One region of the Paenarthrobacter sp. 2TAF44 genome, then DNA from elsewhere that is predicted to be linked to it. Evidence: riboswitches for the same ligand, from Rfam matches in the RefSeq annotation. Region 1 holds a riboswitch; the other holds the start of a gene.
What was found. A riboswitch is a leader RNA that binds a small molecule or an ion and turns the genes downstream of it on or off. The one in region 1 is predicted to bind thiamine pyrophosphate.
Positions count from the first base shown of each region.

Region 2: linked by a shared signal. The riboswitch ahead of thiO (glycine oxidase ThiO) and the one ahead of AB4Z15_RS18430 (bifunctional hydroxymethylpyrimidine kinase/phosphomethylpyrimidine kinase) in region 1 are both predicted to bind thiamine pyrophosphate.

Region 1 is NZ_JBFRFP010000020.1:60,114-65,300, forward strand. It holds gene AB4Z15_RS18425 (Rne/Rng family ribonuclease) at 1-2,791, shown strand, start outside; TPP riboswitch at 2,938-3,035, shown strand; gene AB4Z15_RS18430 (bifunctional hydroxymethylpyrimidine kinase/phosphomethylpyrimidine kinase) at 3,027-4,586, shown strand; gene rplU (50S ribosomal protein L21) at 4,964-5,187, shown strand, end outside.
Region 2 is NZ_JBFRFP010000012.1:25,823-31,009, reverse strand. It holds gene AB4Z15_RS13300 (DUF3107 domain-containing protein) at 1-148, shown strand, start outside; gene AB4Z15_RS13295 (hypothetical protein) at 184-486, shown strand; gene AB4Z15_RS13290 (4a-hydroxytetrahydrobiopterin dehydratase) at 572-916, opposite strand; gene AB4Z15_RS13285 (thiazole synthase) at 948-1,745, opposite strand; gene thiS (sulfur carrier protein ThiS) at 1,750-1,986, opposite strand; gene thiO (glycine oxidase ThiO) at 1,983-3,230, opposite strand; TPP riboswitch at 3,223-3,340, opposite strand; gene thiE (thiamine phosphate synthase) at 3,368-4,051, shown strand; gene AB4Z15_RS13265 (ferritin-like fold-containing protein) at 4,097-4,765, opposite strand; gene AB4Z15_RS13260 (RNB domain-containing ribonuclease) at 4,807-5,187, shown strand, end outside.

The sequences.
Region 1 (5,187 bases):
CGCGTCCCAGCCCACGCCGGACGCTTCTGTAGAAGGCATATCTGTAGAAGGCACCATTCCCGCCGAGGAAGAGGCTGAAGCTGCCGAGGAGTCCGCCCCCGGTTCAACGTCTTTGTTCCTGGAGCCGGTCTCCATTACGTCCATGATCTTCCAGGCCCCTGACCTCAGCACCGTGGCACGTCCGGCCGTCGAGGAAAAGACCGAAGAGGCTGAAGAAACTCCGGAAACGGGGACAACCGAGGAGCTGGAGGATTCCAGCAGCCGTCGTCGTCGCCGGAGCCGTGGCCGCCGTGGTCGGCGCGGAAACGAACGCGACGAGTCCGATGCCGAGGACGGCACTGAGACTGAGGACGAAGAAGAAGCTCCGGCAGCGGAAACGCTCGAAGAGGGCGTCACGTCGCGTCGTCGTCGCCGTCGCCGCAGGGGTGACCAGGATCTCGAACTGACTGGCGGCTCTGACGATGACCCGCCCAACACGGTGACCCGTGTCCGCGCGCCCCGCCCGATCACTGAGACGGCCCCGTCAAACCGCGTTACCAGCGTTAAGGGTTCCACCAGGCTTGAGGCCAAGAAGCAGCGCCGCCGCGAATCCCGTGAGACCGGACGTCGCCGCCAGGTGATTACCGAGGCTGAGTTCCTTGCCCGCCGCGAGTCCGTGGATCGCCAGATGATCGTCCGCCAGCGCGACGACAGAATCCAGATCGCGGTCCTTGAAGACGGCGTCTTGGCCGAGCACTTTGTGTCCAAGACCCAGCAGGACTCCCTCATTGGCAACGTGTATCTGGGCAAGGTCCAGAATGTTCTGCCTTCCATGGAGGCTGCTTTTGTTGACATCGGACGTGGCCGCAATGCGGTGTTGTACGCCGGTGAAGTGAACTGGGATGCAGTCAACCTTGAGGGCCAGCCGCGCCGGATCGAGAATGCGCTGAAGTCCGGCGATTCCGTCCTGGTGCAGGTCACCAAGGACCCCGTCGGCCACAAGGGCGCCCGCCTTACCAGCCAGATTTCCCTCCCGGGCCGCTACCTTGTGTACGTGCCGGGCGGTTCCATGACCGGTATCTCGCGCAAACTGCCTGACGTGGAACGCAATCGCCTCAAGCGCATCCTCAAGGATCGCTTGCCGGAGAACGCCGGCGTCATTGTGCGCACAGCCGCTGAAGGTGCGTCCGAAGAAGAACTGACGCATGACATCAACCGTTTGCGCGCGCAGTGGGAAGGCATTGAAGGGCAGGCGTCCTCCACGAAGGTGTTGGCTCCGGAACTGCTTTACGGCGAACCGGACCTCACCATCAAGGTTGTCCGGGATGTCTTCAACGAAGACTTCTCCAAGTTGATCGTTTCCGGGGACGACGCCTGGGACACCATCGAGGCTTACGTTACGTACGTGGCTCCCGATCTGGTGGGCCGCCTTGAGAAGTGGACCAAGGACCAGGACATTTTTGCTGCCTGGCGGATCGACGAACAGATCCACAAGGCGCTGGAACGCAAGGTTTTCCTTCCGTCTGGTGGTTCCCTTGTCATCGATCGCACCGAAGCCATGACCGTGGTGGATGTTAATACAGGCAAGTTCACCGGCAGCGGTGGAAACCTGGAAGAAACCGTGACCAAGAACAACCTTGAAGCAGCCGAGGAAGTTGTTCGCCAGCTACGCCTGCGCGATATTGGTGGCATCATCGTCATCGACTTCATTGACATGGTCCTCGAATCGAACCGTGACCTGGTGCTCCGCCGAATGGTGGAATGCCTGGGTCGTGACCGCACCAAACACCAAGTGGCCGAAGTGACATCGCTGGGCCTGGTGCAGATGACGCGCAAACGCATGGGCACCGGCCTGCTCGAGGTATTCGGTGAGCAGTGCGAGCACTGTGCCGGACGGGGTGTCGTCACCCATGATGAGCCGGTGGAGCACCGACGCGCCAACGTCGTTGCTGCCGAGCATCACCGCCCGCACGTCGAACCCCAACAGCCTGCTGCACGCACTGATCGTAAGCGCCGCCGTGGCAAGGGTGGGGGACCGGCAATGGCCGAAGTGCCTCCTACAGTCCACAGCACGCCGGCCGCCCCCGCAGCTCCTGCGACCACGGAGTCCGTGGACCCGGTCCGCCAGGCGAAGGCTGAGGCGACCAGGGCAGCTCTTGCCACGATCGCCGCTGCAGCACATGCCGCCCACCTGCACGATGACGAGGTTCACCGCGCGGAGGAGCAGGCCCGTGCAGCAGGCCAGCAGGGTCACACCGATGGATCTGCCCCTGAGGCGGCACACGGCGAGGCTGGCGTTCCGGCTGCACCTGATACGGCCAGTCATGAGGCTGCGGTTCGGGAAGCGCGCGCCACTCCTGTTCTGCGTTTCGGTGGCGAAGAAGTGGCTCTTCCGTTTGTGGAACATCATGAGGAACCAACTGCTGGCAAGCCGGCCATGAGCCTGGACCTGCTGGCCGAGGCGTTCTCGCACCTCGGTGCCCCGCCGTCTGCGGAGGAAGAGGCCACGGCTTCGGTTTCCGAACCTGCGGCTGCTTCCGCCGTTTCCCCTGCCAGCGCTTCTGCTGGCACTACCGATGAGCACGATCATTCGTCGCGTGCCCGTGGTCGCCGTGGCCGGAGGAACCGCAGTGCCAGCAGGGCGCAGGGTGCCGCAAACGAAACCAGTGTGGAACACCACGAGGTAACTGCTGCTGCCGCAGGCGGATCTGCCCATGAGGCCAAGGCGCCGGCAGCGGAAGAGCCCGCCAAAAAGAAGGTAGCGGACGAACCGATCATCCTTGGGGTGGGAGTTCCCGCTTCAGAGCTGTAAGCAGGGCAACCAGTCACTAAGCAACCAAAGAGTCCCGCAGCATCCGTTTACGGCGGATACTGCGGGGCTCTTTCGTTGCCCGCCAGTCACATCGATTCCCCGAAGCTGTCCGGTTCCCGGGGCGAGGGGCTTCCGGGCTACGCTAGGAAACTGACACGGGGTGCCGGGCACGGGCCAGGCTGAGATCCAGACCCGTTGAACCTGTCCGGTTAGCACCGGCGAAGGGATGTCCACCATGGCTTCATCGTCGAATTCCGCTGTCTACCCTGTCTGCGCCGCGGGTATGGGAGCAGTCCCGGCCCGGCCACATCCGAGGGTGCTCAGCATTGCCGGCTCGGATCCTTCTGGAGGCGCCGGAATCCAGGCAGACTTGAAGAGCATCGCAGCGCACGGGGGCTATGGCATGGCTGCCATCACGGCTTTGACGGCCCAGAACACGTTGGGCGTCAGCGCAGTCCATGTTCCGCCCGTCGAGTTCCTGCGTCAGCAGCTGGACGCGATCAGCAGCGATATTGAGATTGATGCGGTCAAGATCGGGATGTTGGGTGATGCGGCCGTCATCGACGAAGTCCGCAGTTGGCTCGAAGAGGTGCGTCCCGCCGTCGTGGTCCTTGACCCGGTGATGGTTGCCACCAGCGGCGACCGCCTTCTGCGGGAGACCGCCGAAACTGCGCTGCGCAGCCTCCTGCCGTTGGCGGATCTCGTCACCCCAAACCTTCCCGAGCTGGCGATGTTGCTGGGGGAGTCCGAAGCCCGCGACTGGGCTACGGCGCTTGACCAGGGTAAACGCCTGGCTGCTGAGTGTGGAACGACGGTTTTGGTAAAGGGCGGCCACTTGGCAGGAAACGACTGCCCGGATGCGCTGGTCAATACGAGCGGTTTGTTGCGACAGGACGTCATCGAGGTGCCTGGGCCCCGCGTTGATACCAGGAACAGCCACGGAACGGGGTGCTCGCTCTCCTCGGCGTTGGCCACGGTCCAAGCCCGCACCGGCGACTGGGAGGCGTCTCTCCGCGAGGTAAAGCCGTGGCTGCTGCAGGCCCTCGCGGCGGCCGACGGGCTGAAGGTAGGTAAGGGTAGCGGGCCGGTCCACCACTTCCACCACATGGAGCCAGCGCTGAATCCTGCCGGGAAATCCGGGAAATCCGGCGACTTTGCCGCGCGGCTGTGGGCCGAAGCTGCGCCGGAATTGGATGCGATTTACGGTCTCGCCTTCATCCAGGGCCTGCAGTCAGGCCGGCTCCCGGAGCCCGAGTTCAACTACTACCTGGCCCAGGACGCCATTTACCTGAACGGCTACTCCCGGGTTTTGGCGCGCACAGGTGCACTTGCCCCCACTGAAGAAGAGCAGCTCTTCTGGGCGAAGTCATCGCAACTCTGCCTTGAAGTGGAGTCCGAGCTCCATCGGAACTGGCTGAGCACGCGCTCGGCCTCAACACAGACCGGACCCGTGACAAGGTCGTACGTGGACCACCTGCTGGCCACATCAGCCTCCGGCAGTTACGCCGTGTTGCTGGCGGCAATCCTGCCCTGCTATTGGCTGTATGCGGAGGTAGGACAGCAACTCCACGCCGCCTATGTGGACGCCGGCGCCCCCAGCGAGCACCCGTACGCCGCCTGGCTGACGACGTACGCGGACGAGGAGTTTGCTGCCGCAACCCGGAAGGCGATCGACTTTACTGATGCCGCGGCAATTAGCGCCTCCGCCCAGGAGCGCGGGGCCATGGTTGAGGCCTTCGCCCAGTCTTGCCGCTACGAGACAGCCTTCTTTGATGCACCCCGGCTCTTCGCCTGAGCAGGGCTTCCGGGGTTGGCGGCTGGGCAATTCCACAAAAATCCAGCGCGTCGTCGGCCAAATCGCAGTATTCCTCCACAAACCCTGTAGGCTGTATGGGCACGGTGCCGGGAGAGTCCGTTACAACTGGTGATGCAAGTCACCCGATAGCCTCCGGACGCGGCCTCATTTGCAGCTGAAGGTCAAACTAGCGTAATCTTGATCTTCGGTGCTTACGCCAACACTTGGGTTATGCCCCTTGGAATTGTTCATGGGATGACTCGCGGGCTTCGATCAGAAGTCCACGGCGTTGAGGCACAGCGCGAACCAAGCCTGATTCCGGTTCAAGGTTCCGCACGCAAATTTAGTAAGAAACGTCGAGAGAAGTGAGTACCCAAGTGGTGTACGCGATTGTCCGCGCAGGCGGCCGCCAAGAAAAAGTTTCCGTTGGAGACTACGTAACGCTTAACCGCGTCCCCGGTGGAGCCGGCAGCACTCTTGAGCTGCCCGCCTTGCTCCTGGTTGACGGCGACAAGGTCACGTCCGCTGCTGCGGACCTGGCCAAGGTCACGGTCACGGCTGAGATCCTTGAGGACCTTCGCGGTCCCAAGATCGTCATCCA
Region 2 (5,187 bases), on a different contig from region 1:
CAAGATTGTCGGAGAGGCCATCTCCAAGGGTTCGGATCTTCGGCTCACCGACGAGAAAGGCCGCCAGATCATCGTTCCCGGCAGCGTGTTGGGATACGTTGAAATTGGTGCTGAGGAAGTCCGCCGCGTCGGTTTCGGCGCACTCTAGCGGTTCCCGGTTACAGCTGCCGCTAAGGAGTCTCCATGCTTTCACTCGTTGTGGTGGTTCTTGCCACCATCGCTACAGGATTCATCGTGTGGGCAAATGACAAGCGACACGGCAAGTACGGCATTGCATTGCCGGCGGGCGTTTCGACAACCGTCGGCGTGCTGAGCTGGATAGCTTTCATCATGGCCGGCTTTGGTTACCAGCCCGGGCTGACCTGGATCCCCTGGATCCTCCCTATCGTGTTGGGGACGGTTATCGCGATTGCCGTTGTGCTCTTTCTTGGCCGCACGCGCACCCAGCATGACACCGCCGCCCTCACCAAAGCCCTGAGGCTCTAGGGCACTGAGACTCTAAGGCACTGTTCAGTTTTAAACGACGCTGGCCACCACCCCGTGGGTGATGGCCAGCACCGTTTAACCTCTTCTATCCCGTTGAAACTCCCGGGTAGCGATCCGGCTGCGCCAAGGCACCGGACGCGGCCGCGGCCTCGCTCACGGCAGCGGCTGCCGCGATGTCGCGTTGGGTCACCTGGCCGCCTGCGTCATGGGAAACGTAGCGCAAGAACACCCTGTTGTAACGCCAGTCAAGATCCGGGTGGTGGTTCTGTTCCTCGGCGATCCGGCCAATGGCGGCGATAAGCGCCAGGGCGTCGGCCGCCGTCGAGGTTTTGAATACCGTCACGAGGCCGTCCTGGAGCTTCCAGTCCGGAAGGCCCTTGAGGGCGGTCTCCACGGCGATCTGGGTCAATGGCTCTTTCCTGTCAGCCACCACTGCTCCTTCATTGAGAGGAACTCTGCATTTAGAGGAACTCTGCCCGGCCTTCCATGGCCGATGACGCGAGGGCGTGCTCCCGGCGCGGGATTCGGCCAGCCTGCTTGGCCAGCCTACCGGCGATCACTGCGTGTTTGAAGGCTTCACCCATCTGCACGGGGTTCTGCGCACGGGTCACGGCTGTTGCCAGCAGGACAGCATCGCATCCCAGTTCCATGGCGAGCGCGGCATCGGACGCGGTTCCAATGCCGGCGTCGAGCACTACCGGGACAGAGGCCCGGGACACTATCAGTTCGATGTTGTGCGGGTTCAGGATGCCCAGCCCTGTACCAATAGGCGAGCCGAGGGGCATGACTGCTGCGGCACCCAGGTTTTCCAGGCGCAGCGCCAGGACAGGGTCATCATTGGTGTACGCGAAGACCTTGAAGCCGCGGTTCACCAGCTGTTCGGTGGCCTCCACGAGTTCCACCGCATCCGGAAGAAGTGTGTGCTCATCGGCGATGACTTCCAGCTTCACCCAGTCTGTCTCCAGCGCCTCCCGGGCGAGCTCCGCGGTCATCACTGCGTCTTTGGCAGTAAAACAGCCAGCGGTGTTGGGCAGGACCCGAATGTTGTGATCCAGCAGGAGTTGAAACAGTGAGCCTGTCTCGGCCGGTGAGTACCTGCGCATTGCCACAGTGGTCAGTTCCGTTCCTGAAGCCAGAAGGGCTGCTCCCAACCCGTCAAGACTCGGTGCACCACCGGTACCCATGATCAGGCGGGAGCCGAATTCGACGCCGTCGATCACCAAAGCATCTGTGCGGATGTCAGATTTTGCTACTGTCATTTTTTCAGCCTCCCTGGACTGCGGTTACGAGTTCGAGTTCGTCTCCATCGGCGAGCGCAGTCGCGGCCCACTGGCTGCGCGGCACTACCTCGGAATTGCGTGCGACGGCGACACCCAGCTTGCCGCCGTCGGCCGCCTGTCCGCGGTGGTCCAGGATGCGGCCTGTGATGGCGCTGACGAGCGTGCTGACGGATGCGTCATCCGCCACGGCATGAACGGAGCCATTGAGTTTGATGTTCATGGTGTGTCCTTGGTTGCTGGTTGGAGGCGGTCATCCGGCGTTGCCGTAAATCGATCAGGGGTGAAGTTGGACCATCGGGGATCGGCTGAGGCGCTGATTAGCCCGCCTACGATTTTGGCGGCCACAGGCGTCAACAGGACGCCATGGCGGAAGAACCCGGTTGCGATTACGAGACCGTCGATGGTGCCCGCGCGCCCGGCAACGCGTCCCAGTAATGGTGCGTTGTCCGGAGTGCCGGGCCGTGCGCGGGCTGTCGCTTCCAGCAGTTCCAACTCCGCCACGGCAGGCACCAGGACTTGAGCGTCCCGCAGGAGTTGGTAGACGCCTCCGGCGGAGACTGCATTGGTGGAGGCGGATAGGCCGTCCTCGCGCTGGGTGGCTCCAATCACCACCGTGCCATCATCCCGGGGCACGATGTAGACCGGCACCCCGCGGACCATGCCCCGGATGGTGGATGTGAGGAGGGGCTGGAGGTGGTGGGGAACGCGCAGCCTGAGGATGTCACCGTAAACGGGCCGCAGAGGAAGACTGAGACCCTCGGGGAGATTACCGATCCTTGCCGCGTCCAGCCCGCAGGCGATCACAGTTTCCGAGGCCTCGACTGCGCCAGAAGCCAGTTCAACCCCGGAGACGCGGTCCCCATCCCAGAGCAAACGGGATGCGTGGAACGGCAGGGCGAAACCGTCCTCCGCTCCGGAAACCCACGTTGCGTCACCTGGTCCGTGGGCTGCCAACCCTTCCATGAGGCATCGTGCAAGCCGCCGCGGGTCCACTTGGTGATCGGCCGGTATGTCGAAGGCACAGGAAATCTGTGGACTCAGCAAAGGCTCACGTTGGCGCGCCTCCCGCAATGACAATGGCTCCACGTGCAGGCCCGCGGCCTGCTGGACTGTGCGGAGGTCTGCGAGGGCGCGGCGGTCGGCGGCGTCGGCACCAACGGCGATTGTCGGCGTCGTGCGGTATCCGGTGGCTGATTCGCCGCCATGGACGCTCCGGATGAAAGCGGGCCACAGTTGGGAGGATTCCAGCATGAGTTCCAGGAGGTGTTCCTCCTGGTAGTGGAGTTCGCTGACCGGAGCCAGCATCCCCGCGGCAGCAAACGTCGCACCGGCCGCGGGGGTGGGATCAATGAGGACCACCGAGCGGCCCTGGCGGCGCGCTTCGTGGGCGATGCCAAGGCCAACGATGCCGCCACCAATCACTGCAACGTCTGCCTGCAAGGGGGTTTGGCCGGATTCTGCCATGTGTTTCCTTCCCTACGCCGGTACTAGCCGGATCAGGTCAAGCGGTCGGCGCTGAAGCCCTCTCAGCCGGACGGTCATATGACGCTGTCACGGCTCCCGCAGTACGTGCCCAGTTTAGAGGAACTACTCTGGTTTCCATGACCCAGCATGATGTCCACACCACTGCCCGCCTTTACTTATGCACTGATGCCCGCAAACGCCAAGGCGATTTCGAAGACTTCGTCGACGCCGCGTTTGAGGGCGGCGTTGACATCATCCAGCTTCGCGACAAGACGCTCGAGGCCGCTGAGGAGCTTGAGGTACTGGAGGTTCTGCACAACGTTGCCCAACGGCACGGACGGCTGTGGGCCGTCAATGACCGCGCCGATGTTGCCAGTATTTCCGGGGCTCCGGTGTTCCATATCGGGCAAAAGGACATCCCCCTGCCCGCGGCAAGGCATCTCCTCCACGACCGCACCGTGATCGGCCTTTCCACCCATACGCCGGAACAGGTTGACGCCGCGATAGCCGCCTCCCCTGGCAGGAGCGGACTGGATTATTTCTGTGTTGGTCCGGTGTGGGCAACGCCCACAAAGCCCGGCCGTGAAGCAGTCGGGCTGGATCTGGTCACATATGCCGCAGAAGCCGTAAAGCGCGCGGATGCGGAGACCGTAGGTGGCGTCCTCCTCCCCTGGTTCGCGATTGGCGGCATCGACCTCACCAACATTGAACAGGTGGTGGCTGCGGGAGCGAGCCGGATCGTCGTGGTGCGGGCCATTACTGAGGCGGAGGATCCGACGGCGGCGGCAAAGACTCTGCTGGAAGCGCTCGACGCCGGATAATCACCGCCGGCGCCCTGGCGGCAGCCGAGGATATGCGAAAGTCTCTTAAGCCGTGAGCCCGAGCCCGGACATCCGTCGACCATGCCGCTCGGCAAGTTCAGCGGTAAGGACCTTGACTGCAGTGCGGGCATCCCCGCCGCCCTTGAGCAGCGGTCCCAAGTGAGGATGTTCCATGCCCACGCGTTGGGCCTGGGTCAGCGCTTCACCGACGAGGCGGCGGCCCCACAAAGCCAGTCGCGATGCCAGGCGAGGATCATCAGCCAGGGCCCTGCGCAGGAGGACGCGTAATACTTCCGTGGCTTGGTCGGCGGAGGCCACCTTCTGGACAAAGAGTTGCGTTCCGCCGTCGAGGTACGAAGCGACCATGCGGTAAAAGTCCGATGACACGGTGTCGATCACATAGGCCTTCATGACTGATTCAAACCAGTCCGCCGGCTTTGTTCGCTCATGGAAGTGGTCAAACGAGCGCTGGAACGGAAGCATGGCCTCTTCGGCATCGAGTCCCATCTCCGAGAGCCGGCTGCTGATCAAGGCAAAGTTTCCGTAAGCCCCAACGGCAATCTTTGCCAACACTGCCCTGTCGTGCAGGGTGGGAGCGTACCGGGAGTCGAAAGACAGCCGGCCAAACGCCGAGAGCTCGCCGTACGCCATGGCTCCCAGCAGCTCCGAAGAGAGGCGCTGGACGCGAGCATTATCGTCCAAGGAAGTGCTCATGGTTCAAGACTATCCAGCGATTTCGGGCTAACCTGATTTTCGTGTCACATCATCGGATTTCGCCCAACGTCGACGACTCGTCGGACCAGCTCGCAGAGGCATTTGCAGCCCTTCGGACCGAACTGGAGCTCCCAGGCGAGTATCCGGCCGAAGCCGTGGCGGAAGCCCGGAAAGCAGTAGAAAACCACACGCTGCCAGAGCGTGACCTCAGGGACATTCCGTTCGTGACCATCGATCCAGCAACGTCCACCGATCTGGACCAGGCGGTATTCATTGAACGGGCCGGTGACGGTTACAAAGTCCTCTACGCAATCGCCGACGTGCCATCCTTTGTTGCTCCCGGCGGGGCGCTCGATGCAGAGACGCGGCAACGGGGACAAACGTTCTACGCTCCTGACGGGAGGATCCCCCTGCACCCGGAA